Sediminicoccus sp. KRV36: one gene and its partner. The protein of the gene in region 2 interacts with the protein of the main gene of each other region in a pairwise test. Links are inferred from orthologs where the notes say so. Each region holds a gene or a part of one and is shown on either strand. Other genes may lie near its edges.

Region 1 (15,934 bases), 2.7 Mb from region 2 along the record:
CGGCGTCCGCCGCGCCGGATTCGGCCCAGCGCGGGTCGGTCGCGGCGTCGCGCCCGTTCAGGAAAGCCTCGACCAGCTCCGGCGATTCCCACTGCGCGAAATAGGGCGGGATCATCGTGCCGGGCGGCGCGGCGGGTGGCTCATGCGCGCAGCCGGCCAGCGCGGCTGCGCAGAACCAGCGGCGGGGCAAGGCCGCGCGCATCTCACCCGTTCAGGTGGCATGCCGAGAAATGCCCGGGCGCGATTTCGCGCAGCTTCGGAACCTCGGCCCCGCAGCGCGGCATCGCATGCGGGCAGCGCGGGTGGAAATGGCAGCCGCTGGGCGGATTGAGCGGGGAGGGAATTTCACCCTGCACCACGGCGAAGACCCGCTTGCGCGCCTCGATCCGCGGCACGGCGGAGAGCAGCGAGGCGGTGTAGGGATGGTTAGCGCGGGCAAAGACCTCCTCGCTCGGCGCCTGTTCCACCACGCGGCCGAGATACATGATCACCACGCGGTCGCTCAGATGCTCCACCACGCCCAGATCATGGCTGATGAAGAGATAGGTGAGATCGAGCTCGGCGCGCAGCTGCATGAAGAGGTTGAGGATCTGCGCCTGGATGGAGACGTCGAGTGCCGCCACCGCCTCGTCGCAGACCAGGAATTCCGGCTTCACCGCCAGTGCGCGGGCGATGCCAATGCGCTGGCGCTGGCCGCCCGAGAATTGATGCGGGTAGCGCTTCTTGAAGGCGGGATCGAGGCCGGCGCGGCGGATCTGCTCATCCACATATTCATCGAAGCCGGAGCGCGTGGTGATGCCATGCACCAGCGGCGCCTCGCCCACGATATCCTGTACCTTCATGCGCGGATTGAGCGAGGCGTAAGGGTCCTGGAAGATCATCTGGGCGCGCAGCTGCGCCTCTTTCTTCGCGGCCCCGGTCAGCGCGTTCACATCCGTCCCGCGCCACAGGACAGTGCCTTCGGAGGGCGGCAGGATGCCGGCGACCACACGGCCCAGCGTGGATTTGCCGCAGCCGGATTCGCCCACCAGCCCCACCACCTCGCCCTTGCGGATGGAGAGGTTCACGCCGTCCACGGCATGGACGATTTCCTCGCGGATGGGAGCCCCCAGCCGCTTGGCGATCTTGCCGGCGAAGTCGAGCTTCTTCTCGAAGCGCTTCGTGATGTTGCGCAGCTCGATGATCGGCGTGTCCATCAGGCCGGCACCTCATCACGATGCGGATGCACGCAGCGCGCGTGGCGGCCGGGCAGCAATTCCTCCAGCGTCTGTTCCGCGCGGCAGGCCTCGTCCGCGCGCGGGCAGCGGGCACGGAAGGCGCAGCCCACGGGGAGGTTCAGGAGGGAGGGCGTCATGCCGGGAATCTGCCGCAGCGGCTCGCCGCGCTTGTTGCGGCTGGGGACGGAGCCGATCAGCCCGTGGGTATAGGGATGCAGCGGCCGGTCCAGCACCTCGGAAACCGGGCCGTCCTCGACCACGCGGCCCGCATACATCACGGCGATGTCATCCGCCAAACCCGCGACGACGGAGAGATCATGCGTGATCCAGATCAGGCTGGTGCCGGTATTGGCGGCGAGCTTCTGCACCTCCGCCAGGATTTGCCCCTGGATGGTGACGTCCAGCGCCGTGGTGGGTTCATCCGCGATGATGAGTTCCGGCCGGTGCAGCAGCGCGATGGCGATGGCCACGCGCTGGCGCATGCCGCCCGAGAATTGATGCGGATAGGATTTCAGCCGTTCATCGGGCGATGGGATGCCGACCATGCCGAGCGCGTCGCGCGCCCGCTGGCGGGCTTCGTCCTTGCTGACCTTGTCATGCGCCAGCACCGTCTCGATCATCTGGGTATCCACCCGGAGCACCGGGTTCAGCGTCATCATCGGGTCCTGGAAGATCATGGCGATGCGGTTGCCGCGCAGGCTGCGCATCTCCTCCTCGCTCAGCCGGGCGAGATTGCGGCCCTGGTAGAGGATTTCCCCCTCCACCACCCGGCCGGGTGCATCCACCAGGCCAATGATGGAAAATCCCGTGACCGTCTTGCCCGAGCCGGACTCCCCGACCAGGCCCATCACCTTGCCGCGCCCCACGGTGAAGCTGACGCCATCCACCGCCTTCACGACGCCGGCGCGGGTGAAGAAATGCGTCCGCAGATTGCGGACTTCCAGCGTGGCGCTCACTTCTTCAACCTCGGGTTCAACACGTCCCGCAGATGATCGCCCATCAGATTGATGCTGACGATGGTCACCAGCAGCGCGATACCCGGATAGAAGCTGATCCAGTATTTCCCGCTCAGCATGTACTCGTAGCCATTGGCGATCAGCAGCCCGAGCGAAGGCTCCGTGATCGGCACGCCGAGGCCCAGGAAGGAGAGTGTCGCCTCCAGCGCGATGGCGCGGGCGATCTGGATGGTGCCGACCACGATCAGCGGCGGCAGGCAATTCGGCAGCAAATGCCGGAACAGGATGCGCGAGGTGGGCAAAGCGAGGCATTGCGCGGCTTCGATGTATTCGCGCCGCCGCTCGACCAGGGCGGAGCCGCGCACGGTGCGCGCATAATAGGCCCATTCGACGACCACCAGCGCGATCACCACATTCGTGATGCCCTTGCCCAGGAAGGCCAGGATCATGAGTGCGGCGAGGATGGTCGGGAAGGAGAGCTGCAGATCCACCACGCGCATGATCAGGCTGTCGGTCTTGCCGCCGGCATAGGCCGCCAGCAGCCCCAGCGAGGCGCCCACCAGGCAGGCGATCAGGGCTGAGCCGACGCCCACCGTCAGCGAAATGCGCAGCCCGTAGATGATGCCGGACAGCATGTCCCGCCCCTGGTCATCCGTGCCGAGCCAATGGACCATGCCACCACCACCCACCGCGCCCGGTTCCAGCCGGCCATCCATGATGTCGAGTTGCGCCAGGTCATAGGGGTTTTGCGGCGTGATCCAGGGCGCGAAAATCGCCAGCAGGGCGATGATGGTGAAGACCAGCAGCCCGCCTACCGCGATCTTGCTGGCGAAGAATTCCGAGACGAAGCGGCGGAAGGGGGTTTCCTCCCGCACCGCCACGGGAGGCAAAGCCAGGTCGCTCATGCCTTGCCCTCCAGCCGCACGCGCGGATCGAGTGCCGAATAGAGCAGGTCCACGATCAGGTTGATGGTGATGAACATCACCACGATGATCAGTAGATAAGCGACGATTACCGGCCGATCGAGAACGTTGATGCTGTCAATGATGAGCTTGCCCATGCCCGGCCAGGCAAAGACGCTCTCGGTCACCACGCTGAACGCGATGGTGGAGCCCAGCTCCAGCCCGACCACGGTGACCACCGGGATCAGGATATTCTTGAACACATGCACGAAGGTGACGCGCGCCGGGGACAGCCCCTTGGCGCGGGCGAATTTCACATAATCCATCAGCATGGTCTCGCGCACGCCCGAACGCGTGAGGCGGATCACCAGGCTGATCTTGAACAACGCCAGATTCACCGCCGGCATGACGAGGTGCGAAAGCCCGTTCGCCGTGAGGAAGGACCATTGCAGCCCGAGCAGGCTGGCTGTGTCCCCGCGGCCGGTCGAAGGCAGCCAGCCGAGCTGGACCGCGAAGACCATGATCAGCATCAACCCCACCCAGAAGGTGGGCAGCGAGAAGCCGAGGATGCTGCCCGCCATGATCACCTTGGAGCCGGCGCTGTCGGGCTTGAGCCCCGCATACATCCCCAGCGGCAGGCCGATCAGGATGGAGATGAACATGGAGCCGAAGGCGAGTTCCAGCGTCGCTGGCATCTTCTGCAGGATCAGCTGCAGCGCCGGCTCGTTATAGACGAAGCTGCGGCCCAGATCGCCGTGCAGCGCGCGCCAGACAAAGACCGCATATTGCTCCCACAGCGGCAGGTCGAGGCCCAGAGCCTGGATGGCGCGCTCGCGCTCCATCTGGTCGGCATCGGGGGAGATCAGGATTTCCACCGGATCACCCACCGCATAGACGCCGACAAAGACGATGATGCTCATCGCGATCAGCACGAGGACGGATTGGGAAATGCGCCGCAGCAGATAGGCGGTCATGGCCCTAACGTGCCGTGGCGGGGCGGATATCCTGGGCCCGCGTCAGCTCATCCGTCCGGGACGCGTGCTGGAGGGTGCGGCGCATCGCCCAGATATTGGTCTGGATGTAGAGCGGCACGATGGCCGCATCCTCAAAGGCGGCGCGCTGGGCCGCGATCAGCAATTGCTCGCGCCGCGTGTCATCAATTTCGCGCAGCGCCACGTCCAGCTGGCCGTCAATCTCGCGATTGCTGTAGCGGCCGCGATTGCTCGCCCCCCAGCCGCGCTCGCGATCCGGTGTCGCGATCAGGTTGCGCAGCGGGTGGGAGCCTTCGGGGTTGGAGCCCCAGCCGATCAGGAAGGCGGAGAATTCGCCCCGGCCGGCGCGGGCCACGAAGGTGGTCCAGGGCTGCGCCTCAACCGCCGTGCGCACGCCAAGCCGCGTCCACATCTGGCCGATCGCCTGGATCACGCGGCCGTCATTCGGGTAGCGGTCATTGGGGCCATGCAGGGTGATGCGGAAGCCCTGCGGGAAACCGGCCTCGGCCAGCAGGCGGCGCGCGGCTTCGGGATCTGGGCGCTGCGCGGGGAAATCCGGGATGTAGGAAAACACGCCCGGCGGGAAGAATTGCGCCGATGGCGTGCCGGCCCCCTCCATCACCCGCTCCACGATCGCGGGGCGGTCAATCGCCATGGAGAGGGCGCGCCGCACCCGCACATCCCGCAAGGGGTTGCGCGGCAGGGGGCGGCCTTCCTGGTCGGTCACGAAGGGCGAAGCCTCGTCGCGGTGGTGGTCGAAGCTGAGATAGATCAGCCGCAGGCCCGTCACCTCGCTCATGGCCATCCGCTGGTCGCCGCGCAGACGCGTGAGGTCAGCCGTGGGGACCTGGTCAATGAACTCGACATCGCCGGCCAGCAGAGCGGCCGTGCGGGCGCTGTCATTGGTGATCATGCGGTAATTCACGCGGGCAAAGGCCGGGCGCTCGCCGAAATACTGGTCATTGCGCTCGAACTCGATGCGATCGCCCATGCGATGGCTGACCATGCGGTAGGGCCCGGTGCCGATGGCGGCGCGGCCGGCATTGAAATCCTCGGTCGTGACGCCCTGATGCGTCTCGCGGTCGAGGATGTAGAGGTTGGTCATGTCCTGCGGCAGCAGCGGATAGGGGCCATGGGTGGTGACGCGCAGCGTGTGGCTGTCCACCACCTCGACGCTGCGCATCGGGCGCACGAAGGCCGCGAAGCTCGATGGGCTGTTGGGCACATTGGGCACACGCTGAAAGGTGAAGGCCACATCCTCGGCGGTGAATTCGCTGCCATTGTGGAAGCGCACGCCACGGCGAAGCTTGAATTCCCAGACATCGGGGGCGATCGCGGTCCAGCTCTCGGCCAGGCCCGGCGTCATGCGCGACTGGCCATCCGTGTTGATCAGCCGGTCAAAGATCATGCCTGCCACGGCATTGTTCGGCGAGAGTTGATGGAAATGCGGATCAATCGACGTGACCGGCGCCCCCACGGCCATGTTGAGGTTCTGCGCGGAGGCGGGCGCCACAAGCGCGAGCGCACCCAGCAGGGCAAAGGCGCGAGACATCCAGGCCATTCAGTTCTCTCCGATGGAGCCGCAACGGGAAGCGACCTGTGTAGCAGCAAGATTACGCGGCGAGCTAGGTGGGCTTCATCTTTCTTGCGCGGCTCCGGCGGCACACGCCCAAAGCCGCCGCAGAAGCCCGGATTCCTGCCGCATTGCCCCGCATTTTCGAGCCTGTGCAGAAGGGGCGGGATTGTTGCGCATTCTGTGCTAAACGCCCCGCATGAACGCGCCTTCGCCCGCCATTGAAGCCCCGATCGTCCCGCCCCGGCCGGACAAGGTCGCCCCCCCCAAGCCGCCCAAGCGCCCGCCCTTCCGGCTGTTTGGCGGCTTCATCCGCTCGCTCTTTATCCTGGCCGCCGTCGTGCTGCTGGGGGGCGCCGTCGCCGCCTATGGGTTGTATCGCAGCCTGGAGGCCGGCCTGCCCGATTACCGCTGGCTGGCCGATTACTCACCCCCGCAGATGAGCCGCATCTACGCCGGCGATAGCCGCCTGATGGCCGAACTCGCCGCCGAGCGGCGCGTCTTCGTGCCCATCGAGGCGATCCCGCGCCGCCTCCAGCAGGCCTTCATTTCCGCCGAGGACCAGAATTTCGAGAGCCATCGCGGCGTGGACCCCATCGCCGTGCTCCGCGCCGTCATCACCAATCTGGAGCAATATGGCACTGGCCGGCGGATGGTCGGCGCTTCGACCATCACGCAGCAGGTCGCGAAGAACATGCTGGTCGGCAGTGACCGCACCGTGCTGCGCAAGGCGCGGGAGGCGCTGCTGGCGATCCGGCTGGAGAACGCCCTGCCGAAATCCCGCATCCTGGAAATCTACCTGAACGAGATTTTCCTCGGCGCTCAGGCCTATGGCGTGGCCGCAGCCGCCCAGGCCTATTTCAACAAGGCGCTGGAGGAGCTCACCATCTCGGAGATGGCCTTCCTGGCCGCCCTGCCCAAGGCGCCGAACAACTACAATCCGCTGCGCTTCCCCGACCAGGCCCGCATTCGCCGCGACTGGGTGCTGGACCGCATGCTGGAAGACCGCGTGATCACCCCGCAGGAAGCCGCGGCCGCCCATGCCGAGACCATCCTCGCCCGCCCTCTGCGCCGCCCCGAAGTGGTGCCGGTGGGTGGCCATTTCACCGAGGATGTGCGCCGCGAGCTGATTTCGCGCTTCGGGCAGGAGCAGACCCAGGGGGGCGGCCTCGTCGTCCGCACCAGCCTCGATCCGGCGCTCCAGGCGGCGACCGAGGTGGCCCTGCGCAACGGCCTGCTGGCCTTTGACCGCCGCCGCGGCGGCTGGCGCGGGCCGCTGGCCAAAAGCGCGCATGCCCCGGCCGAATGGCTGCCCGCGCTGGAGGCTTTCGGCCGGCCGCCGGGCATCCTCCCGGAATGGCGCCATGGCGTCATCCTGGAAATCCGCGACCGCGAGGCGCGCGTCGGCTGGTTCGAGCGCGCCCATCTGCGCGCCCCGGCCGAGCCGCGCACGGGCACCATCCTGCTGGAGGATCTCGCCTGGGCGCGCCCCGTGATCCCGAGCCAGGGCACGCAGCCGGTCCGGCTGGGCAACCCGCCCCGCCGCATCGGCGATGTGCTGGCGCTCGGCGATGTCGTCATGCTGGAGCCGGCGCCGGCCGCCGCCGCCCCCGCCACGCCGCCCCGCGCCGGCGCTGCCGCGCCGCGGGCCGATCGGGTGCTGCTGCGCCAGATCCCGGATGTGGAGGGGGCCGTCGTCGCACTCGACCCCAATACGGGCCGTGTCCTCGCCATGTCCGGCGGCTGGAGCTATGAGCGCAGCCAGTTCAACCGCGCGAGCCAGGCGATGCGCCAGCCTGGCTCCTCCTTCAAGCCTTACGTCTATATCTCGGCGCTGGAGCAGGGCATTCCGCCCAACCAGCGCTTCCTCGACGGCGGGGTGGAAATCGCCACGCCGCAGGGCGTCTGGCGGCCGGGCAATTACGGCGGCGGCTCCAGCGGCGGCTATGTGACCATGCGTTCTGCGCTCGAACGCAGCCTCAACCTCGTCACGGTGCGGATCGCGCAGGAGGTCGGCATGGAGCGCGTCAGCGAGACCGCCGGCCGCTTCGGCGTCATCGAGAACATGCCGCGTTTCCTCTCCATGAGCCTCGGCGCGGGCGAGACGACGGTGCTGCGCCAGGCGGCCGGCTATGCCAGCTTCGTCAATGGCGGGCGGCGCGTGGAACCCACGCTGATCGACTCCGTGCAGGACCAGCGCGGCCGCGTCATCTGGCGCAGCTCCAACCGCGATTGCGGCGCCTGTGCCGCCGGCCCGGAGGGCGGCCCGCCGCGCTTCACCGATAATCGCCGGCAGATCGCCGATCCCATCGCCGCCTTCCAGATCACCAGCATCCTGCAAGGGGCCGTGCAGCGCGGCACCGGCGGGCGGGCCGGCGCGGGGCTGAACCGCCCGATCGCCGGCAAGACCGGCACCACGGATGACTACAAGGATAACTGGTTCGTCGGCTTCACGCCCGATATCGTGGTGGCCGTCTGGATCGGCTATGATGATCCGCGCAGCCTCGGCCAGGGTGAGACGGGCGGCACCAATGCCGCGCCGATCTTCCGCGAGGTGATCGCCGCCGCGCTGGCCGGCAGCCCCGCCGTGCCCTTCCGCGCGCCGCCCGGCGTGGCCCTGGTGCGCATCCAGACGGATCGCGGCGAGACCATTCTCGAGGCCTTCCGCCCGGGCACCGAGAATGCCGCCACCGTGCCGACCGAAATGGGCTCCGGTGCCGCCGCCCGGGTGGACAGCGGACTCGGGGGGCTTTACTGAGCCCCCATGCGCGCAGACGCCCTCCAGCTTCAAGAGCAGATCACCGCCTCGGTGACCCTGCTGAGGAGGCATCTTTGACTGGGATGCTTCCCTCATTCGCCTCGCTGAACTGAACGCGAAGGCCGAAGACCCCGCCCTGTGGAATGACGCCACCGAGGCCACCAAGCTGATGCGCGAACGCGGCCGGCTGGTGGAACAGGTGGAAGGCGTGCAGCGCCTCGAACAATCCGTGGCCGATGCCCTCGAACTCATCGAGATGGCCGAGGCCGAAAGCGACGCCGCGACCGCCGATGCCGCCGTGGCGGATCTGGTCAGCTTCGCCGCCGAAGCCAAGCGCCGCGAGATCGAAAGCCTGCTCTCGGGCGAGGCCGACCCGAATGACGCCTACCTCGAAGTGAATGCCGGCGCCGGCGGCACCGAGGCGCAGGACTGGGCGGAGATGCTCATGCGCATGTACATGCGCTGGGCCGAGCGCCGGGGCTACAAGGCGACGCTGACCGAGCAATCCGAGGGCGAGGAGGCGGGCATCAAATCCGCCACCCTCCAGGTCACCGGCCCCAATGCCTTTGGCTGGCTGAAGACCGAGACGGGCGTGCACCGCCTGGTGCGCATCAGCCCCTTCGGCGGCAATGACAAGCGGCAGACCAGCTTCGCCAGCGTCTATGTCTATCCGGTGATCGACGACAAGATCGAGATCGAGATCAACCCGGCCGATATCAAGACCGACACCTTCCGTGCCTCGGGTGCTGGTGGGCAGCACGTCAACAAGACCGAATCCGGCGTGCGCTTCACCCATATCCCGACCGGGACCGTCGCGGCCTCCACGCAGGACCGCTCGCAGCACCGCAACCGCGTCATAGCGATGGATATGTTGAAGGCGCGCCTCTATGAGCTGGAGCTGCGCAAGCGCGAAGCCATCAGCGATGGCATCGAGGCGGGCAAGACGGATATCGGCTGGGGCCACCAGATCCGGAACTACGTGCTGCAGCCCTACCAGCTGGTGAAGGATCTGCGTTCAGGGCTGGAGAAGGGCAATCCCTCCGCCGTGCTGGATGGCGATATTGACGACTTCATGGCCGCCGCCCTGGCCGCGCGCGTGGGCAATACACGGTCGGATGCAAGCGCCAGCGCGCGATAGCCAGGGCCGCTGGCCCTGGCCCCTGGCAGAGCGGCAGCCTGTGGGGCTGCCTCAAGCCTCCCGCAGCTCCGACGCATGAGGTGGCTGAAATCGCCGGCGGTGCTTCCCACAGGGACGCGCATCTATGCGATTGGCGACGTCCATGGCTGCGCGGACAAGCTGCGGGCCCTGCATGAGCTGATCCGCGCGGATCTGAAGGAGAACCCCACCTCCGGCGCGCGGCTGATCCACCTGGGCGATTTCATTGACCGCGGGCCGGATTCCGCCGGTGCGCTGGACGCTGCCATGGGCTTCGACGCCTGCCCCGTCATCAACCTGTGCGGCAATCACGAGGCCACGCTGCTCGCCGCCCTCGACGGCGATGCGCCGAGTGCGACGGACTGGATGTATTACGGGGGCCGCGAAGCCCTGGTGAGCTGGGGCATGGCCGAATACGCGCCGCGCGAAAGCTGGGCCACGGGCATTCCCGCCGGGCACCAGCAATTCCTGCGCGGCCTGGCATTGAGCCACCGCGTCGGCCCCTATTTCTTCGCCCATGCCGGCGTGCGTCCGGGCATCCCGCTCGATGCGCAAGCGCCCGACGATCTGATGCGCATCCGTGGCGCCTTCCTCGACAGTGAGGCGGATCACGGCGCCTTCATCGTGCATGGCCACACGCCGGTGCGCGAGCGCGTGGCGGATCTGCGCGAGAACCGCGTCAACCTCGACACCGGCGCCGTCTTTGGCGGGCCGCTCACCTGCGGCGTCTTCGAGGAAGACCGGATCGGGCTGATGACCGCCTGACGGGGACGTTCAGGCAGGTGGGCGCTTCACCCAGATATCCCCGCGCAGCATCCGCTCCCGTCCATATTCGAACAGCGGCCGCATATAGGCCTGATCGAAGGGCAGTCCGTAGGGGACGGTGAAGTCATCCCGGATGAAGGCCAGGTTGTAATCCACCCGGTCCCGTTCGGCCGCGAAGTACATCCGGATGATGTCGTTATAGCCCGAGGCCGCGATCATCGAGCCAACGGCCCGCCCGACAATGCCGAGCGTGCGCCGATTCACCTCGCTGCCCTTGGGTTCGAGGCGCGCGTTGCGGATGATCCACGCCCGGGCCGGGGCGGTAGGCAGGCGTTGGGCGATGCGCTGCCGCCGCAAATCCCCCACGCTGGCCGGATAGAGGAAGGCCTGCGCGAAAACGCCGCCATCCACATGCAGTTCCTGGTGCGGAACGCCGGCCACATTCACATCGAACAGCACGGGCGCGAAGGCCCCCGGAATCGCCGCCGAGGCGAGCATGATGCGCCGCACCGTATCCAGCGCGCGCGGATGGCCGCTCTTGGCGATGGCACCGATATTCCAGATCACCGGCCGCTCGGCATCGAGGTTGGTGGTGCCGATCAGCAGCAGCCGCCCGGAATCATAGCCGCGGGCGATTTCGGCCAGCATCTGCTCATTCACATAACGGGAGATGGTGCGAAACAGCGGGCTGTTATCCGCCATCGCGTCATCGAAGATGGCGGCGGTGAAGTATCGCTGGTTCAGGATGTCGGCCAGGGTGATCTCGGTATAGACGCTGCGCAGCGCCGCATCCGAGGAGCTGCCGACAAAGGCGAAGGGGGCGGTCAGTGCCCCCGTGCTGACGCCAGTGACCAGAAAGAAATCCGGTCGGGTTCCAAGCTCGGACCAACCCACGAGCATGCCGGCGCCAAAGGCCCCATCCTCCCCACCGCCGGAAATGGCGAGCAGGTCCAGCTCCGGAAAGGCAGCGCCAGGTGCGAGGCCGCGCCTGGCCATGTTGCGCTGCATGGCGGCAACGAATTCCTGCTGCAAGCCCAACTGCCCGGCATGCTCCGTCGGGAAGAAGCGCTCATTGGGCAGGCCCAGCACCGTCACCTGCGGGCGCTGCGCGGAGGGCACCGCCGGCAGCCGCGTCGGCAAGGCGCATCCGGCCAGCGCCAGGGGCGCACTGGTCGCCAGGAGTGCCCGGCGGGACAGGGCAGGGGGACGGGGCAGATCAGCCATGAGGCATCTTCTCACTTGTGGACGTTGATGGATGGGGCGGCGCGCCTCACCGGATGCCGGCGCGCAGCACGTGTTTCTGGATCTTGCCCGTGCTGGTCTTGGGCAATTCGGTGAAGACCACGCGCTTGGGCGCCTTGAAGCCGGCCATGAGCGTGCGGCAATGGGCGATGATCTCGGCCTCGGTCGCGTTCATGCCAGGGCGCAGCTCCACAAAGGCGCAGGGCACCTCGCCCCATTTGTCATCGGGCTGCGCCACCACGGCCGCCAGCGCCACGGCCGGATGCTTGTAGAGCGCATCCTCCACTTCGATGGACGAGATGTTTTCACCGCCCGAAATGATGATGTCCTTGGAGCGATCCCGCAACTGGATATATCCATCCGGATACTTCACCGCGAGATCGCCCGAGTGGAACCAGCCACCGGCGAAGGCCGCATCCGTCGCGGCGGGTTCCTTCAGATAGCCCTTCATCACGACATTGCCGCGGAACATCACCTCGCCCATCGCGACGCCATCGGCGGGGACGGGCTGCATGGTGGCAGGGTCCATCACATCCAGCGCCTCCAGCGGAACGTAGCGCACACCCTGGCGCGCCATGAGCTTCGCCTGCTCGGCGGCGGGGGCGCGATCCCACTCCGCGTGCCATTCATTGGTGACGGCGGGGCCATAGACCTCGGTCAGGCCATAGACATGCAGCACGGCGAAGCCCGCCGCGCGCATGGCCGCCAGCACGGCTTCCGGCGGTGGGGCGCCCGCGACGACGAAGGTGACCGAGCCCGGCAAGGGGCGCTGCTCCGCCGCCGGGGTCGCCAGCAGCGTGCCCATCACGATCGGCGCACCGCACATGTGCGTGACACCATGCTCCGCGATCAGCGACCACATGATGGGGCCGCGCACGGCGCGCAGGCAGACATGCGTGCCCGCCATCGCCGTGATGGTCCAGGGGAAGCACCAGCCATTGCAATGGAACATCGGCAAGGTCCAGAGATAGACCGGATGCCGCGCCATCCCGGCCGAGAGCACATTGCCGATGGCCAGCAATTGCGCACCGCGATGATGATACACCACCCCCTTGGGCTTGCCCGTGGTGCCCGAGGTGTAGTTCAGCGCAATCGCATCCCACTCATCGGCCGGCATCGGCCAGGCGAAGGTTTCATCGCCCTCGCCCAGCAGCTCCTCGTAATCCTGGCCGCCGAGCGTCTCATCCGAGGGCGCCTCGCTGTCATTCACCTCGATGATGGTGGGCTTGTTCGCGCATTGCACGAGGGCCGCGCGCAGCACGGGGATGAATTCGCGATCCACGATGACGATCCGCGCTTCGCCGTGATCCAGGATATAGGCGATGGTCGCGGCGTCGAGGCGCGTGTTGATCGTGTTCAGCACACAGCCGGCCATGGGCACGCCGTAGTGGCATTCCAGCATGGCGGGCGTATTGGGCAGGAGGGCGGCCACCGTGTCGCCGCGCCGCAAGCCGCGCAGATGCAGCGCATGGGCGAGCTTCACGCTGCGCAACCGCAACTCGGCATAGGAGCGGCGGATGCGGCCATGGATCACCGCGACATGGCCAGGAAACACTTCGGCCGTGCGTTCGAGGAACAGCAGCGGCGTCAGCGGCTGGTGATTGGCGGCGACGCGCGGGAGGGCATCGTAATCGGAAGCGGCCATGGGGTTACCTGTCCTGCCAATGGGGCGCGCGCTTGCCGAGGAAGGCGCCGATACCCTCCTCCGCGTCGGCGGCCATCATGTTCTCGACCATCACGGCGCTCGCCGCATCATATGCTTCGGCCAGCGGCATGCCGCATTGCGCGTTGAAGCCGCGCTTGCCCAACCGCACCGTAACGGCGGAGCGCGCGGCGATGCTGGCGGCCAGCGCCAGCGCCTCGGCCCGCGCATCCTCGGCCACGCGGTTGATCAGGCCGAGCGCCTTCGCCTCCTCGGCCGAGACCATCCGGCCGGTGAGCAGCATTTCCATCGCGGCCTTGCGCGGAATGGCGCGCGCAACGGCCACGGCGGGCGTCGAGCAGAACAGCGCGATATCCACGCCCGGCGTGCAGAACCTGCTGGCCGGCGTGGCCACGGCCAGGTCGCAGCTTGCCACAAGCTGGCAGCCGGCGGCGGTCGCGATGCCCTCCACGGCGGCGATGACCGGCACAGGGTGGTTCACCACCTGCTGCATCACCTGGCTGCACAGGGCCATGGTGCGCGCATAGAAATCGCGCCCGCCATCCGCCTCGGCACGCGCCGCGGTAAGCTCCCGCAGATCATGGCCGGCGGAGAAGGCCGGGCCATGCGCCGCCAACACGATGCAGCGCGCATCCACGGCCGCGTGCAGCGCGTCGCGCAGCGCTTCCAGCATGGCGATGCTGAGCGCGTTGCGCGCGGCCGGACGATCCAGCGTGATCAGCGCCACGCCGTTGTTCTGGCGCTCCGTGGTGATCATCGGCCCAGCACCCCCTCTTTGAGAACATGGGCAATTTCGTCGAGGATCATCGGGTCATCAATCGTCGGCGGCACCACATAGGCCTCGCCATCGGCGATCTTGCGGATCGTCGCGCGCAGGATTTTCCCGGAGCGCGTCTTGGGCAGGCGCTGCACCACACGGGCTTCCTTGAAGGCGGCAACGGGCCCGATGCGCTCGCGCACCAGCTTCACCAGCTCGCGCGCCACCTCCTCGGGGTTGCGCGCCGCACCCGCCTTGAGCACGACAAGACCCAGCGGCGCCTGGCCCTTCAGCGCATCGGCGATGCCCACCACTGCGCATTCCGCCACATCAGGGTGCGCGGCCAGCACCTCCTCCATGGCACCCGTCGAGAGGCGATGGCCGGCCACATTGATGATGTCATCCGTGCGGCCCATCACCCAGACGAAGCCCTCCGCATCCACCATCCCGGCATCCGAGCTGTCGTAGTAACCGGGGAAGGTGGAGAGATAGGCCTCGCGATAGCGTTGCTCGGCATTCCAGAGCGTGGGGGCGCAGCCGGGCGGCAGGGGCAGCTTCACCACCAGGGCACCATTCTCGCCGCGCGGCACCTCATTCCCCTCGGAATCCAGCGCGCGCACGTCAAAGCCTGGCGTGGGCTTGCCGCCGGAGCCGGGGCGCGGCTCGAACAGACCGAAGCCACGGAAGCCCGCCGTGATGGGCCAGCCCGTCTCGGTCTGCCACCAGTGATCCACCACGGGGATGCCGAGCTGCTCCATGGCCCAGAGCGCCGTCGGCGGGTCGCAGCGCTCGCCCGCCAGGTACAGCGCCTCCAGCTTCGAGAGGTCGTAGTTCCGCATCAGCGCCGCCTCGGGGTCTTCCTTGCGGATGGCGCGGATGGCGGTGGGCGCGGTGAAAAGCAGCTTCACCCCATGCTCCGCGCAGACGCGCCAGAAGGTGCCGGCATCGGGCGTGCCCACCGGCTTGCCCTCGAACAGGATGGAGGTGCAGCCCGCCAGCAGCGGCGCATAGACGATGTAGGAATGGCCCACGACCCAGCCGACATCGCTCGCCGCCCAATACACGTCGCCGGGCTTCATGCCGTAGATCATGGACATGGAGTGGTGGAGCGCGACCGCGTGCCCGCCATTGTCGCGCACGATGCCCTTGGGCTTTCCGGTCGTCCCGCTGGTGTAGAGGATGTAGAGCGGGTCCGTCGCCGCCACATCCACGCAAGGATGCGGCGCACCCGCCGCTTCCTCCGCCGCATAGTCGAAATCACGCCCCGCGATCATCGTGCAGGGCTGCTCCGGCCGTTGCAGGATCAGGCAGAGATCAGGCTTGTGCGCGGCCATGCCGATGGCGGCATCGAGCAGCGGCTTGTAGGCGATGACGCGGCCCGGCTCCAGGCCGCAGCTCGCGCTGATCACCGCCTTGGGTGTGGCGTCATTGATGCGCGCCGCCAGCTCCGCCGCCGCGAAACCGCCGAACACGACCGAGTGAATGGCCCCCAGCCGCGCGCAGGCCAGCATGGCGATGGCGGCCTCGGGCACCATGGGCATGTAGATGATGACGCGGTCCCCCTGGCCGACACCCCGCGCCGCGAGCGCGCCGGCCAGCCGGGCCGTGCGGTCCCGCATCTCGGTGTAGGTGATGCGCTGCTGGGCGCCGGTCATGGGGCTGTCATAGAGGATGGCAGTCTGCGCGCCCCGCCCCGCGGCGACATGACGGTCCAGCGCATTGTGGCAGGTGTTCAGCACGCCATCGGCGAACCAGCGGCCAAAGAGACCCTGGGATGCGTCCAGCGCAAGGCTGGGCGGGCGCGTCCATTCCAGCCCCTGCGCGGCGGCAAGCCAGTATGCCTCAGGGTCGTTGCGCCATTGCGCCACCGCGGCATCGTAAGCCGTCATCGCTGATCTCTCCCTTTGCCGGAGAAAATGCGCCCATGGGCGTTGCCTCGCAAGCGGGACCGCC
Region 2 (15,692 bases):
CCGCAACAAATCGCCAAGCCGCAACCCGTTGATACCCTTGGGCAGGTTGAAATCCGCCAGGATGATTTCGGGGCGGATGGCGCCGCGCGCGATCAGCGCGAGTGCAGCCTCACCATCCGCCGCCGCGATGGCGGCATGCCCTTCCGCCGTCAGCACCCGCACCAGCAGATCACGGACAGCGGCATCATCCTCCACGACGAGGATGGCCCCGGTCCGATGCATGCTGGCAGGCAGCGTGGCCGGTACCGGCAGGATGGCAGCCGCCCCGCAGACCGGCACCGTGATCGAAAAGACGGAGCCTCGTCCAGGCCTGGATTGCACGTCCAGGCCATGCCCCAGCAGCACGGCGAGCCGCTGCACGATGGCAAGCCCAAGGCCAAGCCCGCGCTCCCGCTCGCGCGCTGCATTGTCGAGCTGATGGTACTCGTCAAAGATCGCCTTCTTGTCCTTTTCTGGAATGCCGATCCCGGTATCCCAGACCTCGATGCGGAGCAGGCCTGCGCGGCGCCGGCAGCCCAGCAGGATGCGGCCCTCCCGCGTGTATTTCAGCGCGTTTGACAGAAGGTTGCGCAGAATCTGGTCGAGCAGCCGTGGGTCGCTCCTGATGCTGAGTCCACACGGTACGACACGCAGATCCAGCCCCTGTCCGGCGGCCAGGTAGCTGAACTCCTCACGCAGCTGGTCCAGCAGCCCATCCATGGAGAAGGCGATGGGGTTGGCCTTGAGCGTCCCGGTCTCGATCTGGTTGATGTCGAGCAGCGTATCCAGCATCCCCGCCATCGCGGCGAGTGTGGGGGCCTGCATCGCCACGAGCTTGCGCGCTTCATCACCCTCCACGATCTTCGCCAACAGGTCCCGCAGCAGGGTCAGTGTCTGGAGCGGCTGGCGGAGGTCATGGCTGGCAGCCCCCAGGAAGCGTGACTTCACGGCGCTCGCCTGTTCCGCGCGGTGCGTCGCCTCCTCCAGCAGGGCGGCTGTCTTCCGGCGTTCGGTGATGTCCACAAAGGTGATGACCACACCCGCCACCGTCGCATCCTGCGCGCGATAGGGGAGGACGCGACGATTGAACCAGGCGCCCTCAGCTGTCGTGATCTCCTGCATGCGGGGTGCCGCGCCCGCGAGCACAGCCGCCGCATCCTCCAGCAGGGCCGCATCCGTGGCGAGCGAGCGCAGATCCGCCAGCGGGCGGCCGAGATCGCCGGACAACACGCTGAACACCGCGCGTGTGGCCGGCGTGAAGAACCGGATATGCAAATTCGCATCCAGGAAAATTGTTGCTTCCTCAGTGCTGTAGAGGACGTTTTGCAGATCGTTGGAGGTGGTCCGGCTGTGCTCCAGCGTTTCCTGGAGTTGGCCGTTCAGCACGGTCAATTCCTCGTTCAGCGATTGCAGCTCCTCCTTGGAGGTCAGCAACTCCTCATTGGTGGACTGGTATTCCTCATTCACCGAGAGCGCCTCGTCATTCAGCGCGCGCTGCTCCTCGGCCGCACCTTCGAGGTCCTGAATGGCGCCATGCAATTCGGCACGCGTGCTCTCCAGCTCGCGCTCGAGGACGGCGATGCGTGGCTGGTTTCGGGCTGCAGGGGGCCGGCCCGGCGAAGACACGGCAGGGGGCGCTTCAATGAAGCAGACGAGCAGCAGCATTTCACCGTGATCGAGGATTTGCCGGATATCGATGATCGGATTCCGCCTGTCATCGCGCAGACATGCGCGGCCAGGCTCACGCGCCGCGGCCAAGGCGGATCGCAATCGCGCCCTGAGTCCAGGCCGCGCAATCGCCAGGAGTTGCTGGGTGGCGGCGCCGGACGCATGCAGCAGATAGCGGTCCGTGGGACCCAGCGAATGCAGGCATCGATTCTGCGCATCCACCAGCACGGCGGCGGGGCCATAATGCTGGTCCAGAATACGGCGACACTGCTCCGCCATCCTCATCGGCCGAGGCGGCGTTGCACTGCGTGGCACTGTGGCGAATGCCGCGAAATCCAGGCCATGATTGGCCGGGCTGTCACCCATATGGCGCCGCCAGATGCGCTCGGCCTTCGCCACCACGGCGAAGCCTGTTTCATTGGCGCCCAGGGTCTCCGAGCCGCCGAGCAGCAGGATGCCGCCCGGGCGCAGTGCGAAGCGGAACAACGCGGCCACGCGCGCCTGCGCCTGGGGCCGGAGATAGATCAGCAGGTTGCGGCAGGAGATGAAATCAAGCCGCGAGAAGGGCGGGTCCGCCAGCACATCCTGGACGGTGAACACCACCAGGGAGCGCAGTTCCCCATTGACCAGCCAGGCATCATCCTCACGCGTGAAGAAGCGCTTCAGCCGCGCGGGCGAGACGGCGGATTCAATCACGGCGGGGTAACGCGCCTGCCTGGCTGTCGCCACGGCATCGGCATCCTTGTCGGAGGCGAAGATCTGCAGCCGGATATCCTGACCCGCGGCTGCGATCGCTTCACGAAACAGGATCGCCAGGGACCAGGTTTCCTCACCCGTGCTGCAACCGGCCACCCAGATTCGCAAGGCCTGGCCGGCCGGGTGCGAGGCGAGCATGTCGGGGATGACGCGCTCGGCCAGTAGCGCGAACACCTCTGGATCGCGAAAGAAGGCGGTCACATGGATCAGCAGATCCTTTGCCAGATGCTGGGCCTCGGCGGGATCGGCTTCGAGCAGGGCGAGATAGCTTTCCAGTCCGGGCGTACCGGCCAGCCCCATGCGGCGCTCAATCCGGCGGCGCAGCGTGCCTGGCTTGTAGAGGCTGAAATCCGTGGCTCCGCGCTGCCGCAGCAACGCCACGATCCGCGCCAACCGATCCTCCGCGGCACGCGCGGAGGGTCGGGGCTGGCGCTGCAACGACCGCGCCACCAGCGCCTCAGCCATGGCGGCCACGGGGAGCACCAAGTCTACGGCATTGGCGGCGATGACAGCACCTGGCATTCCGCCGAAGCCGGCCTCGGCCGGCTCCTGTGCCAGCACGAAGCCGCCCGCTGCCCGCAGGGCCAGGGCGCCCTTTGTGCCATCCTCGCCAGTGCCCGACAGCACAACGGCCATGCTGCCCGCCGCATCGGGTTCCGCAGCCAGTGAACGCAGCAGCACATCAAAGGGCAGCCGCGCGCCATGCCGCTCCGTGGGGAGTGAGACCACAAGCCGCCCGGCCCGCACTCCCAGCGTTGTACCGGGCGCGATGATGTAGAGATGCTCGGCCTCGATCACCGCTCCGTCGGTGGCCTGCAGCACGTTCAGAGATGTGTGTGTGGCCAGCAGCTCCACCAGCAGGCTGGGATGCATCGGGTCGAGATGCTGCACCAGAATGAAGGCGAATCCCGGTTGCTTCGGCCAGGCATCCAGGAAGCGGCGACTGGCCTCCAGCCCGCCGGCCGAGGCGCCGATGGCAATGATGGACAGAGCCTTGCCCGGAGAGTCTTGTGCGATGGCTGGCACGGCACGCTCCTGGTTCTGGCGGAGCACTGCTGCGCCCAACCATTCAGCCACTTATCATCATTCGGCCCGCACGCGTGAATATTCAGGCCAGAAATGTATCGTGGGCGTCAGCCAGTTCCGACGTCAGCCACATGGGCCTTGCCTGCAGTTCACCTGACAGGAGGCGTGAGGCAACATCTGGGAGCTTGGGCATGAGGGTGATACCATTCCGGAATGTTGCCGCGTGCCTGGCGGCAAGCCCCAGCTCTTCAGGCGGGGAGCGGAGGAGCCTGATGCTTCGGGTGCTGATCATCGAGGATGAGGTGGTGATCGGGATGTTGCTCGCGCAGCTTCTCGCGGCCATGGGGCATGAGGTGACGGCCGTGGAGGGTACCGAGGAGGGCGCCGTGGCGGCCGCCGGCAAAGCCCGGCCGGACCTGATCCTGGCCGATGAGCGACTGCGTGCCGGCAGTGGTATCTCCGCCGTGGAGCGAATCCTGCGGGATGGCTTCATCCCGCACATCTGGATGAGCGGCGCCCCAACGCATCGGGCGATCCTGTCCCGCGGGGTGGCTGAGCTGCGCAAGCCCTTCTCGGAGCTGGAGCTGGAGCTGGCGATTGCGCAGGTGACCATGTCCGCGGCGGCCATGGGCGCAGCTGGCCCGCAGAACCCCTGATACCCGGGCCGAGGCCCATGGCACGAAGCATCACCTCCGCGTCCTGCCAAAGGGCGGGCGCCGGGCGTTGCGCCGCAACCGAGGGACACTCCGGAGCAGATCGCGCACGCCTTGGGGGAGCACGCGCTCGGCCGGACCTCGGCAGATTGCGCGCGTCACCGACATGGCGCCGCGCCGGCCGGTCATGTAACCCGGCGCCCCCGGAAGCCGCGGGTTGCGCAAACGTCATGCCGCCGAAAGTTGTCGCAGCGCATTTCCGAGCGTTATTCCGACAGCCCGGCACGGTCTTCGTCCGGCAGCCACCCTGAGGAGAGTTTCCAAGCATGCGCTCCATGATGTTCGCCGCCGTTTTCGTGGCGCTTTCACCCCTCGCTGCCGTGGCACAGGACGCGCCGGCGGGCGTGGTCGAAAACGGCCAGCGCCTGTTCAACCAGTGCCGCGTTTGCCACACGCCGAATGAAGGCGGGCGCAACGGCGTCGGCCCCAACCTGTATCGCGTCTATGGCCGCCCGGCCGGCTCGATCGAGGGCTTCCGCTACTCCGCGCCGATGCGCGAGCGCGCGACGGCCGGCCTGGTCTGGAACGAAGCCAATCTGCGCGCCTATCTGGCCGACCCCAAGGCGGTGGTGCCGGCAGGCTCCATGTCCTTTCCAGGCTTCAAGGAAAATGCGCAGAACATCAGCGACGTGATCGCCTATCTGCGCTCGGTCGGCGGCCAGTAGCCACCGACGGGCGTGCCCGGCCACTCCTGGTGAAGTTTTGTGGCCACGTCCTCACCCGGGCATTCCTGCCTGGGTGAGGGCTTCACCGCCGCCAGCGCGTCGCAAGATCCCACAGATGGGCGGCGAGCGCGCCGATCAGGGGCAGCGCAACCAGCGGCCATCCAGCGCCTGTCAGCGATGCCCGGAGGCTGAGCGCGAAGGCGGCCCCTGCCAGCAGGAAGGGCAGGACTGCGGCCAGCGCCACGCCTCGCCCGGTTCGGCTGTGGTAGAGGCCCAGGGCCACCCCCTCCAGCAACAGCACCAGCAGAATCAGATCGGCCACGCGACCGGAGGCGAAAAAATCCGCCATCACGCCCGGACCGTCCAACATATTCTCCGCCACTGCCCCAACACCCGGCTCTCTTATGACGGCCACGCCGCCCTTGCCACCCCTGTCAGGGTATTGCAGGAAGGTCAGGAATGCCCATTAAGGGAGGGTAAGTTAGATGCATGGAGGAATGGTTCGATGCGGGTTTGGATGATGGCGGCAGCAGCCCTGGCGCTTGCGCCGCTGAGTGGCGCAATGGCACAGGATGCTGATGCAGGGGCACGGGTATTCAACCAGTGCCGCGCCTGCCACACGATCAATCAGGGTGGCCGCAATGGCGTGGGCCCCAATCTGTACGGCCTGTGGGGCCGCCCGGCCGGCTCGATCGAGGCGTTCCGTTATTCGGCGCCGATGCGGGCCAAGGCCGGTGAGGGCCTGGTCTGGAACGTGGACAACCTGCGCGCCTATCTGACCGACCCCAAGGCCGTGGTGCCCGCAGGCTCCATGTCCTTCGCCGGCATTCGCAACGAGCAGCAGTTGAATGACCTGCTGGCCTATCTCGAGCGCGCCAGCACAGCCCAGTAAGCCGGGAAGCGGCCAAAGGGTCGGCCTTGACGCCGACCCTTTGGGCCCGTTGCTCAGTCCTGCGCTGGGCCGAATTCCGCGTCGCGATGCACCCAGGCACTGATCAGCAGGCCAAAACCTATCATCGTCGTCAACATGGCGCTGCCACCATGGCTGATCAGCGGCAGCGGCACACCGCCCACAGGAATGCTGCCCGTGACCATGGCGACATTGACGAAGATGTACAGAAAGTAATTGGTTCCCAGGCCGATCGCGAGCAGCCTGCCGAATTGATGCCGGCAGCGCAGGGCGACCAGGAAGCAGAACCCCACAACACTCATCAGAAGGGCCAGGGTGCCCATGGCGCCCACCAGGCCAAATTCCTCGGCAATCATCGTGAAGATGAAATCCGTCTGCTTCTCCGGCAGGAAGTTCAGATGGCCCTGGGTGCCCTGCAAAAACCCCTTGCCCCACAACCCGCCTGAGCCCAGCGCGATCTTGGACTGGATGATGTTGTAGCCGGCCCCCAGCGGGTCGGATTCGGGATCAAGGAAGGTGGTGATCCGGGCGCGCTGATAATCGCGCAAATTCTCATAGACGATGGGCGCCGCCGCCACCGCCGCGCCAATGATCGCGGCAAATTTCCACCAGCGCACGCCCGCCGCCCAGAACATGGCACCACCCAGCGCGGCCGTGATGAGCGCCGTGCCGAGATTGGGCTGCTTGAAGATGAGCGCCACCGGCACCAGCGTCAGCACCGCCGGGATCACCAGGAAAAACGGATTGCCCACCCTGTCCCAACTCGCCCGATGGAACCAGGCGGCCAAGGCCAGGACCAGCATGATCTTCATCAATTCCGAGGGCTGCAACTGCAGCGGCCCCAAATCGACCCAGCGCTGCGCCCCCTTCCCCACTTCGCCATGCAAGGCCACCAAGACCAGCAGCCCGACGCCCCCCAGATAGCCAAGCGGCGCAAGCTTCGCGATCACCCGGATATCCACGAAGCCGATGCACAGCATCAGCACGAGGCAGAAGCCAAACCGCAGCGCGTGCTTCGTGGCATAGAGATCAGGATTGCCGCTGCCGGCCGAATAGAGCGCGACATACCCCACCGCCGCCACGGAACAGAGCAGCAAGACGAAAAGCCAGGGAATCTGCCAGAGCTTCTGGAGAATGCCGGCGCCACGATCACCGGTGAGCAGGCGCTTCTCAAAGACGGTGGACATTATGCTGCCCTCGTTCGGTGCGCGGGCAGGTTGCAGGCTTGCGCCATGCCCTGGCCGACCATGCACGGGCGCAGCGCGCCGCGGCGCAACCCTGGAGCATCCGGCGCCGCCTTCATGTTCCGCGTCCCACATCCGCCACGCGTGGTCCGGGCGTCTGGCGGAAGCGGTTGAAGGTTTCAACCAGCGCATCCCGCGCCAATGGGGCGGCCGTGCCCGAGCCCGAGCTGCCATGCTCGACGATCACGCTCACCGCATAAAGCGGATTGTCATGCGGCGCATACCCAACAAACAGGGCATGTGGCCGCCATTCGCGCGGCACCTGGCTGACATGGAAGCCCCGCTCGCGCTGCTCACGCGTTACGCGGCGCACCTGGGTGGTGCCGGTCTTGCCCGCCATCATGCCGTAGCCGCCCGGCAGGCGGGAGGGCAGCGCCGTGCCGCCAGGCTCATTCACCACCGCCCACATGGCATCCCGCACGAGGCGCATGTCACGGTCGGGGATACCCATGCTGGGCCAGTCCTCCGGCCGGCTGCCGCGCACCGGGCGGCCGCCGATGCTGCGCGTCAGATGCGGCTGGATCGCGCGGCCCGTGGCCAGCCGCGCCGTCATTGTGCACAGGCTGAGCGGAGTGAGCTGGTAGAAGCCCTGCCCAATGCCATGCACCACCGTGTCGCCCAAGGCCCAGCCCCGCCCCTGCGCCTCACGCCATTCACGCGTCGGCACAAGGCCGCGGCGGGTGCCCGGCAACTCGATGTCGAGGTCCACCCCGAGGCCGAACCGCCGTGACATGGCGGCGATGCGGTTGATGCCCAGGCGCTTGGCCAGTTCGTAGAAATAAACGTCGCAGCTGACCTTGAGCGCGGTGCGCATTTCCACGCCGCCATGACCGCTGCGATTCCAGCAATGGAACCGGCTCTCGCCCAGGTCGAAATGGCCGGGGCAGGTGACGCGCTCGCCTGTGCTGATGACGCGCGCCTCAAGCCCGGCCAGCGCCACCACCATCTTGAAGGTCGAGCCCGGGGCGTAAAGGCCGTTGGTCGCCTTGTTGATCAGGGGTGTTGCGCGGTTGGCCGTCCATTGCCGCCATTGCGCGCCGCTGACGCCGGAATTGAACACATTCGGGTCGAAGCTGGGCTGGCTTGCCATGGCCAGCACTTCGCCATTGCGTGCATTCATGACGACGATGGAGGTGCCTTCCTCAATCTTTCCGCGCAGGGTCTTCTGTAATTCGGTATCGACGCTGATCTCGATATCCTGGCCGGGCATGCCCTCGCGCCGGTCCAGTTCGCGGATCACGCGGCCCACGGCATTCACTTCGAGTTGCACAGCGCCGGCGCGGCCTCGCAGCACCTGGTCGTGATGCCGCTCAATCCCGGAGCGCCCGACACGGATGCCGGGCAATTGCAGCAGTGGGTCGCCATCCATGTCGCGCTCGGCGGGTGGCGCCACATAGCCGACGATATGGGCCAGATGCTCGGCCTCGGGGTAGATCCGGGTGGTGCCGACATCGATCAGGATGCCGGGCAGGTCGGGCGCGTTGACTTCGATCCGCGCCATCTCCTCCCAGGTCAGGAATTCGCGCACGATCACGGGCACGAAGCGGCGGCGGCGGCGGACATCCCGCTCCACCCGGGCGCGTTCATGGTCGGCCAGCGGCACGATGCGGCTGAAGGTTTCCAGCGTGGCGCCGACATCGGCCGTGTGCTCGGCCACCAGCAGCGCGCGCCAGTTGAGGCGATTGCCAGCCACCACCCGCTCATTGCGGTCCAGCACGCGGCCGCGCGGTGGCGAGAGCAGCCGGGCGGAGAGGCGATTTTCCTCGGCCAGCGTGGCGTAGCGCTCACCCTGTTCCACCTGCAGCTTGTGCAAGCGGTATCCCAGGAAGCCAAAGGCCCCCAATTGCGTGCCGCCCATGAGCAAGGCGCGGCGGGTGAAGACGGAGCGCCGCTCCTCTTCCTCCCGCTTGACGCCGCGCATTGAGAAATTTTCAATCCCGCCTTTCGAGCGACGGAAGATGCGCGGCATCTTCATGACCGCACGCCCCCGGCGTGACGCATCGAAAAATTCTCAATCCCGCCTTTCGAGCGACGGAAGATGCGCGGCATCTTCATGACCGCACGCCCCCGGCGTGACGCATCGAAAAATTCTCAATCCCGCCTTTCGTGCGACGGAAGATGCGCGGCATCTTCACAGTGCCGTCTCCGCCCGGCGCATGGCCGTGTGCAGGCGCGCCAGCACCCAGGCCAAGGCCGGGTAGAGGCCGACCGCGATGCCGAACTGGTGCAATCCCGGCGCTGCCGGCGGCAACATCCAGCCAAGCACAGCCTGCAGCGCCCAGCCCAGCGCGCCAGCCCCGGCGGCGAAGGCGCTGAACACCACCCAGGCCGAGAGAAAGGATTGCCGCACGAGGAAATCGCGGAGGCGCAGCGTCACCCCATGCAGGATGAGCAGGGTCAGCACCCCCGTCCCGAGGGCGGCAAAGGAGAGGAGATCCTGCAAAAGACCAAGAAAGAACACCACGGGTGCGGGCATGGCAGCCGGACGGAAGATCGTCCAGAAGAAAATGCAGGGCAGCGCCACGGCGCCGATGATCCCGGGAAGGCCCACGGGGACCGCTGCCAAAATGATCAGGAAAGCGGTAAAGAGTCCCGGAAATCCCGCGCGCGCAGCTGCATCCAGGCGCTGGAGCAAGCCCATGGGCGGCTCCGGCCGGCCCTTGGAGACCATGCGGTCAGCGCCGCCCGCGCGGCTCGGGCCGGGCCACGGATTCCGGCGGCAAGATCCCGGAAAGCCCGAAATCAAACAGCCGCAGCACATCCAGCCGCTCCAGATGCGCGAAAAGCTCCACCTCAACGGCGCCGCTCTCTGTCCAGCGCACCACGCCGACCGGCAGCCCGGCCGGGAAGGCGCCCGCCTGAGCGCTGGTCACGACGCGATCGCCTTCGCGCGGCAAGGTGCCCTCAGGCCAATGCTGGAGCCTTGGCCGCGCCGCGTTGTTGCCCACCATGATGGCCCGTGCCCGGCTGGTTTCCAGCGTGACCGGCACGCGACTGTTGATGTCCGTCGCGAGCAGGACGCGGGCGGAGCGGCTGCCCACCTCCGTCACGCGGCCTGCGAAGCCGCGCTCATCCAGTGCGATCTGCCCTTTGCGCACATTGTGTTGCGGGCCCGTCGCCAGCAGGACAGCGCGGGCATAGGTGCCGCCCGCATCCGCCACCACGCGGGCCGTGCGGAATTGCGGGGCGGGGTCCGGCACCCAGGAGAGCTGGCGGCGCAGGAGCGCGTTCTCGGCCTCGAGGGCCAGGGCCGTCGCTTGCCAACGGCGCAGACGCTCATTTTCCTCGATCAGGCGGGCATTCTCGGCCCGCATGTTCCACAGCGCCTCACCCTCCTGCACCGCATCACGCACGGCGGAGACAGGTTCCTGCACGGCGCCCCAGATGGGTGCCAGAGCATCCGCCAAGGACATCCGCATGCGCTCGATCAGCAGCGCATCCGCCTTGCCCAGCAGCATGATGCCGAAGGCGGCCGCGATCAGCACCGGCAGGGAAAGCCGGGCTAAAGCCTGTCTCAGCGGGATACTCAGACGGATCACGGCATCTCCGCCCCATGGGGCCCATCGAGGGATTGAGACCATTTCCGCCACGGCATATCCAGCCGTATCGGAGAAAAATGCTCAGGACTACACAACAGGATCGAAGAGTGATTCGGTAGCTCTCAATACATCGAAGTCAGCACCTGGCGAAGCCGCTTCAGCTCCTCCAGGGCGCGGCCAGTGCCCATCGCCACGCAATTCAACGGCTCCTCTGCCACAACAACGGGCAGGCCTGTCGCATCGCGCAGCACTTCATCCAGCCGGTACAGCAGGGCCCCACCGCCGGTGAGGACAATTCCCTTGTCCACGATATCGGCCGCCAGTTCGGGCGGCGTATTCTCAAGGGCCACTTTCACCGCATCCACGATCGACGTGACTGGCTCCATCAGCGAATAGGCAATCTCCCGCTGGCTGACCAGCACCTCGCGCGGGACGCCGTTCATCAGGTCCCGGCCCTTGACCTCGGTGAGCGGGCCTTCCTCGCCATCCAGCGGAGGGGCCGCGGCGCCGATGGTCATCTTGATCCGTTCGGCCGAGCTTTCGCCGATCAGCAGGTTGTGGGTGCGGCGAATATACGAAATCACCGCCTCATCCATTTTGTCGCCACCCACGCGCACGCTGCGCGCATAGACAATGCCGCCCAGCGAAATCACGGCCACTTCCGTCGTGCCGCCGCCAATATCCACGACCATGGAGCCCGAAGGCTCGGTCACGGGCAGGCCGGCGCCGATCGCGGCCGCCATCGGTTCCTCGATCAGCAGGACCTTGCGGGCGCCAGCGCTTTCGGCGCTTTCCTGGATGGCGCGGCGCTCCACCGCGGTCGAGCCGGAAGGCACGCAGACGATAATGAGCGGCGAAGTGAAGCTGCGGCGGTTATGCACCTTGCGGATGAAATGCTTGATCATTTCCTCCGCCACTTCGAAATCGGCGATCACGCCGTCGCGCAGGGGGCGAATGGCGGCGATGTTGCCGGGCGTGCGGCCCAGCATCTGCTTCGCCTCCTCACCGACCGCGAGCACCTGCTTGCGGCCGCGATTGTCGGAAATCGCGACAACAGACGGCTCGTTCAGCACAATGCCCCGGCCCTTCACGTAAACGAGTGTGTTCGCGGTGCCGAGGTCAATGGCCATGTCGGCGGAGAGGAAGCCGAACAGGCGAGAGAACATGCGGGGAGCCTTCCAGAGGGTGGCCATGGGGTGGTCTGAGACAGGGACCCCTAGCCCCAAGTGTCCCCTGGGGCAACCCGTTGCGCGCGCGCCGCCTCGCCAGGGCCGCGCCGGCCGTGGCATGATTGGGGATAATCGCCGGCTGAACCGGCGCAAAGCCATCCTGGAGGATGCCCCGATGACCATGACCACCCGCCGCGCTGCGCTGCTCAGCGGACTCGCCCTCGGCACTCCCGCTTTGAGCGCTTTCGTTCCAGCCGCGCCAGCCCGCGCCCAGACCGCCTATCCGGCGCGGACAGTCACACTGGTCGTACCCTATGCCGCCGGTGGTGCCACCGACATTCTCGGCCGCATCCTGGCGCAGGGCCTGCAGGAGCGGCTGGGCGGCAGCTTCATCGTCGAGAACCGCCCCGGCGCGGCGACGGCCATCGGCGCGCGCGCCGTGGCCCGCGCGCGGCCTGCGGACGGGCACATCCTGCTGGTGGGCACCAATGTCAGCTTCACGGTCAACCCGTCCCTGTTGCCCGATCTCGGCTATGATCCCGTGGCGGATTTCGCCCATGTCAGCCTGCTGGCTGAAACACCCTATGTGCTGGTGGTCCATGCGGCGCGAGGCCCGGCCAGCCTGGCCGCCTTCCTGGAGCGGGCGCGCGCCCGGCCGGGGGCACTCAGCTACGGCTCCTTCGGCAATGGCAGCATGGCGCATCTGGCGGCCGAAATCTTCGCCGAGCGCGCGGGCGTGACCATGACGCATGTCCCCTATCGCGGCAGCGGCCAGGCCGTGCCCGACCTGCTGGCCGGCAATATCGACCTGATGTTCGACACGGTGGCCTCCGCCAAGCCGCATATCCAGTCAGGCCAGTTGCGGGCGCTGGGCGTGACCGCCACCGCCCGGCTGCCGGCCCTGCCCGAGGTGCCAAGCTTCGCCGAGCAGGGGCTGGCCGGCGTGGTGGTGACCGGGTGGTTCAGCGCCTCGGCCACCGCGGGCACCCCAGCCGCGGTGCTGGCGACCCTGGCGAGCACCACGGCGGAGGTCTTTGCCGCCCCCGCCGCGCGGCAGCGGCTGGATGCACTCTCCCTCTCGGCGCCCGAAATGGGGCCGGCCGCGATGCAGCGGCAGATCGCGACCGAGACCCCGCTCTACGCGGCACTCATTCGCCGGCTCAATATCCGGGTCGAGTGAGGCTTACTCGGCCGCGACCGGGGGCGGCTCGGTCCGCTCCCGCTTCACCAGCAGCTTGTTCAGCGCGTGCACATAGGCCCGCGCGGCGGCGACGATCGTATCCGTATCCGCCCCCTGCCCGTCCACGAGCTTGCCGTTTTCCTCCAGACGGATTGTCACGCGCGCCTGGGCGTCGGTGCCGCCTGTCACGCTCTGGACAGCGAACAGCTTGAGATTGACCTCATGCGGGAAGGCGGCGCGCAGCGCGTTGAAGGTGGCATCCACGCCACCATCCCCCATGGCCATGCCATCACGGCGTGCCCCGTCCACATCAAGCGCGATGGTCGCCATCGGCTTGGTGCCCATGCCGGTGGAGACATTCAGGCCGGTCAGCTTGATGCGGTCATTGCCGCGGCCGACCTCGTCATCCACGAGGGCGGCGATGTCCTCGTCGTAAACCACCTTCTTGCGGTCGGCCAAATCCTTGAAGCGCTTGAAGGCGTCATTCAGCTGGTTGTCGCCGACCTCATAGCCCAGGGTCTTCAACCGGTCGCGGAAGGCGGCGCGACCGGAATGCTTGCCCAGCACGATGGAATTCGTGGTCCAGCCCACGGATTCCGGCGTCATGATCTCATAGGTGCTGGCATCCTTCAGCACGCCATCCTGATGGATGCCGCTCTCATGCGCGAAGGCGTTGCGGCCGACGATGGCCTTGTTGGGCTGCACGTCGAAGCCGGTGATGGTCGCCAGCAGCTTGGAGGTGCGCAAAATGCGCTTGCTCTCGATGCCGGTCCGCAGGCCCAGCGCGTCATGCCGGGTGCGGAGCGCCATGGCGATCTCCTCCAGGCTCGCATTCCCGGCGCGCTCGCCGATGCCATTGATGGTGCATTCGATCTGCCGGGCGCCGGCCTGGATGGCGGCCAGGGTATTGGCCACGGCCAGCCCCAGGTCATTGTGATTATGCGCCGAGAAGATCACCTGATCCGCATTCGGCACCTTGTTCATCAGCGTCGAGAAAATCAGCCCCATATCGGCCGGCAGTGAGTACCCCACCGTGTCCGGGATATTGATGGTCGTGGCGCCCGCCTTGATCGCCGTCTCGACGCAACGGCAGAGGAATTCGAGATCAGAGCGCGAGCCATCTTCGGCCGACCATTCGACATCGGCCGCATGGTTGCGGGCCAGGCTCACGCTCTCGGTGATGCGCTCCAGCACCTCTTCCCGCGTCATGCGCAGCTTGACGCGCATGTGCAGATCGCTGGTGGCCAGCACGATATGGATGCGCGGGCGGGCGGCGGGCTTGGTCGCCTCGGCCGAGGCCAGGATATCCGCGGCATTCGCGCGGCTCAGGCTGGCGATGACGGGACCATCCTTGGCGAAGCGCCTGGCGATGGATTGCACGCTCTCGAAATCGCCGGGGCTGGCGATGGCGAAGCCCGCCTCCAGCACATCGGCGCCGAGTTCATGCAGCGCCTCGGCCATGCGCAGCTTCTCGTCCAGATTCATGGAGAAGCCCGGCGATTGCTCGCCGTCGCGCAAAGTCGTGTCGAAGATGATGATGCGGCCAGCGTCGAGCGTGCCGAAGGAGGGATGGTTGATGCTCATGGGTGATCTCGCAGAGTTCGAAGGCTTTCCGGTGAATACCCCTGGTGGACCAGGGTCCCCTGAGTTGTGCGGGCCGCGCGCGGCCTCAGCTCACACCCAGGGGCGGGAAAGTCGAAGCGGAAGAAGGCCGAGCGAGACCGACCGGGCCCGCTGCACAAAAGCGAACAACCCGGCGGACAGCATCAAGCATGCGGTCATCATCGCCATGCGCGCACCATAAGGCGGCAGCGAAAGGCGATCAAGCCAAGCATGGACGTGGCGCGCCGTCCCGGCCAAGCTGCCCGCAAAGCAATGACCGGAGGAAACACCATGCGCCGCCCCCTGATGGCCCTTTGCGCCCTGTTCCTGACCCTTCCCGCCGCGGCGCAGGCCCAGGGGCAGGCCCAAGGCCAGGAATGGCAGCCCGAGCGGCCGGTCCGCATCATCCTGCCCTTTCCGCCTGGTGGCGCCACGGATTTGATCGCCCGCATCCTGGCCGAGCGCGCCTCGCGCGATCTGCCGCATCGCTGGGTGGTGGAGAACCGCTCGGGCGCCAATGGCAATATCGGCATGGCGGCCGCCGCGCAGTCCGCACCCGATGGCTATACGCTGGGCGCCTGCACCATCGGCAATTGCGCGATCAACGCCGCCATCTATGCCCGTATGCCCTTCGACATCGAGCGCGACCTGGTGCCGGTCTTCTGGAGTGCCAGCGTGATGAACGCCCTGGCTGTCCGCCCCGACCATCCGGCGCGTGATTTCCAGCAATTCGTGGCCTGGGCGAAGCGCGAGGGCCCACGCGTGAATTTCTCCTCCTCGGGCTTTGGCGCCTCGAACCACCTGCTTGGCGAATTTCTCAATGGGCGGCTTGGCCTGCAGATGACGCATGTGCCCTTTCGCGGCGGTGCGCCGGGAATGCAGGCGGTGATCTCGGGGGACACGCAGCTCTTTTTCGAGAACACGCCGACGCTGATCGGCGCCATTCGCGGCGGGCAGCTGCGCGCGCTGGTCGTCAGCGGCCGCACGCGTGATGCAGCGCTGCCGGATGTGCCCACGCTGGAGGAGGCCGGCATGCCGGATGCCGTGATCGAGCCCTGGTTCGGCTACATGGCCCCGCGCGGCACGCCGCCCGCCGTGGTGGCACGACTGAACGCCCTGCTGAACATGGCGCTCACCGATGAACTGGTGCAGTCGCGGCTGCGTGACATGGGAGCCCGCCCGGAAGGCGGCCCGCCTGAGCGCTTCGTCGCCCATGTCAACAGCGAAGTCACGCGCTGGCG

Evidence for each region.
Region 1: the proteins of mrdA (region 2) and LHU95_RS02655 interact in binary tests that used the Escherichia coli proteins (3 or more experiments, as listed by UniProt). The link is inferred for Sediminicoccus sp. KRV36 from one-to-one orthologs.

What each region holds. Positions count from the first base shown.
Region 1 is NZ_CP085081.1:549,021-564,954, reverse strand. The notes cover bases 5,469-8,618. They hold LHU95_RS02655 (PBP1A family penicillin-binding protein), read left to right. Parts: upstream 5,469-5,839; coding sequence 5,840-8,398; downstream 8,399-8,618. Other genes in these bases: LHU95_RS02660 (ABC transporter substrate-binding protein), read right to left, coding at 5,469-5,628. Also shown: LHU95_RS02685 (hypothetical protein), read right to left, coding at 1-202; LHU95_RS02680 (oligopeptide/dipeptide ABC transporter ATP-binding protein), read right to left, coding at 204-1,196; LHU95_RS02675 (ABC transporter ATP-binding protein), read right to left, coding at 1,196-2,173; LHU95_RS02670 (ABC transporter permease), read right to left, coding at 2,170-3,078; LHU95_RS02665 (ABC transporter permease), read right to left, coding at 3,075-4,049; more of LHU95_RS02660, read right to left, coding at 4,054-5,468; LHU95_RS02645 (metallophosphoesterase), read left to right, coding at 9,636-10,319; LHU95_RS02640 (patatin-like phospholipase family protein), read right to left, coding at 10,329-11,543; LHU95_RS02635 (acyl-CoA synthetase), read right to left, coding at 11,590-13,206; LHU95_RS02630 (enoyl-CoA hydratase), read right to left, coding at 13,211-13,981; LHU95_RS02625 (propionyl-CoA synthetase), read right to left, coding at 13,978-15,870. UniProt on the Escherichia coli protein: Cell wall formation. Synthesis of cross-linked peptidoglycan from the lipid intermediates.
Region 2 is NZ_CP085081.1:3,271,003-3,286,694, forward strand. What follows is about bases 6,450-9,357. They hold mrdA (penicillin-binding protein 2), read right to left. Parts: upstream 8,883-9,357; coding sequence 7,017-8,882; downstream 6,450-7,016. Other genes in these bases: rodA (rod shape-determining protein RodA), read right to left, coding at 6,450-6,904; LHU95_RS15535 (rod shape-determining protein MreD), read right to left, coding at 9,093-9,357. Outside these bases: LHU95_RS15500 (chemotaxis protein CheB), read right to left, coding at 1-3,429; LHU95_RS15505 (response regulator), read left to right, coding at 3,702-4,085; LHU95_RS15510 (cytochrome c family protein), read left to right, coding at 4,409-4,807; LHU95_RS15515 (hypothetical protein), read right to left, coding at 4,890-5,177; LHU95_RS15520 (cytochrome c family protein), read left to right, coding at 5,370-5,699; more of rodA, read right to left, coding at 5,753-6,449; more of LHU95_RS15535, read right to left, coding at 9,358-9,512; rod shape-determining protein MreC, read right to left, coding at 9,637-10,500; LHU95_RS15545 (rod shape-determining protein), read right to left, coding at 10,623-11,666; LHU95_RS15550 (tripartite tricarboxylate transporter substrate-binding protein), read left to right, coding at 11,845-12,849; LHU95_RS15555 (2-isopropylmalate synthase), read right to left, coding at 12,853-14,433; LHU95_RS15560 (tripartite tricarboxylate transporter substrate binding protein), read left to right, coding at 14,743-15,692. UniProt on the Escherichia coli protein: Catalyzes cross-linking of the peptidoglycan cell wall. Responsible for the determination of the rod shape of the cell. Is probably required for lateral peptidoglycan synthesis and maintenance of the correct diameter during lateral and centripetal growth.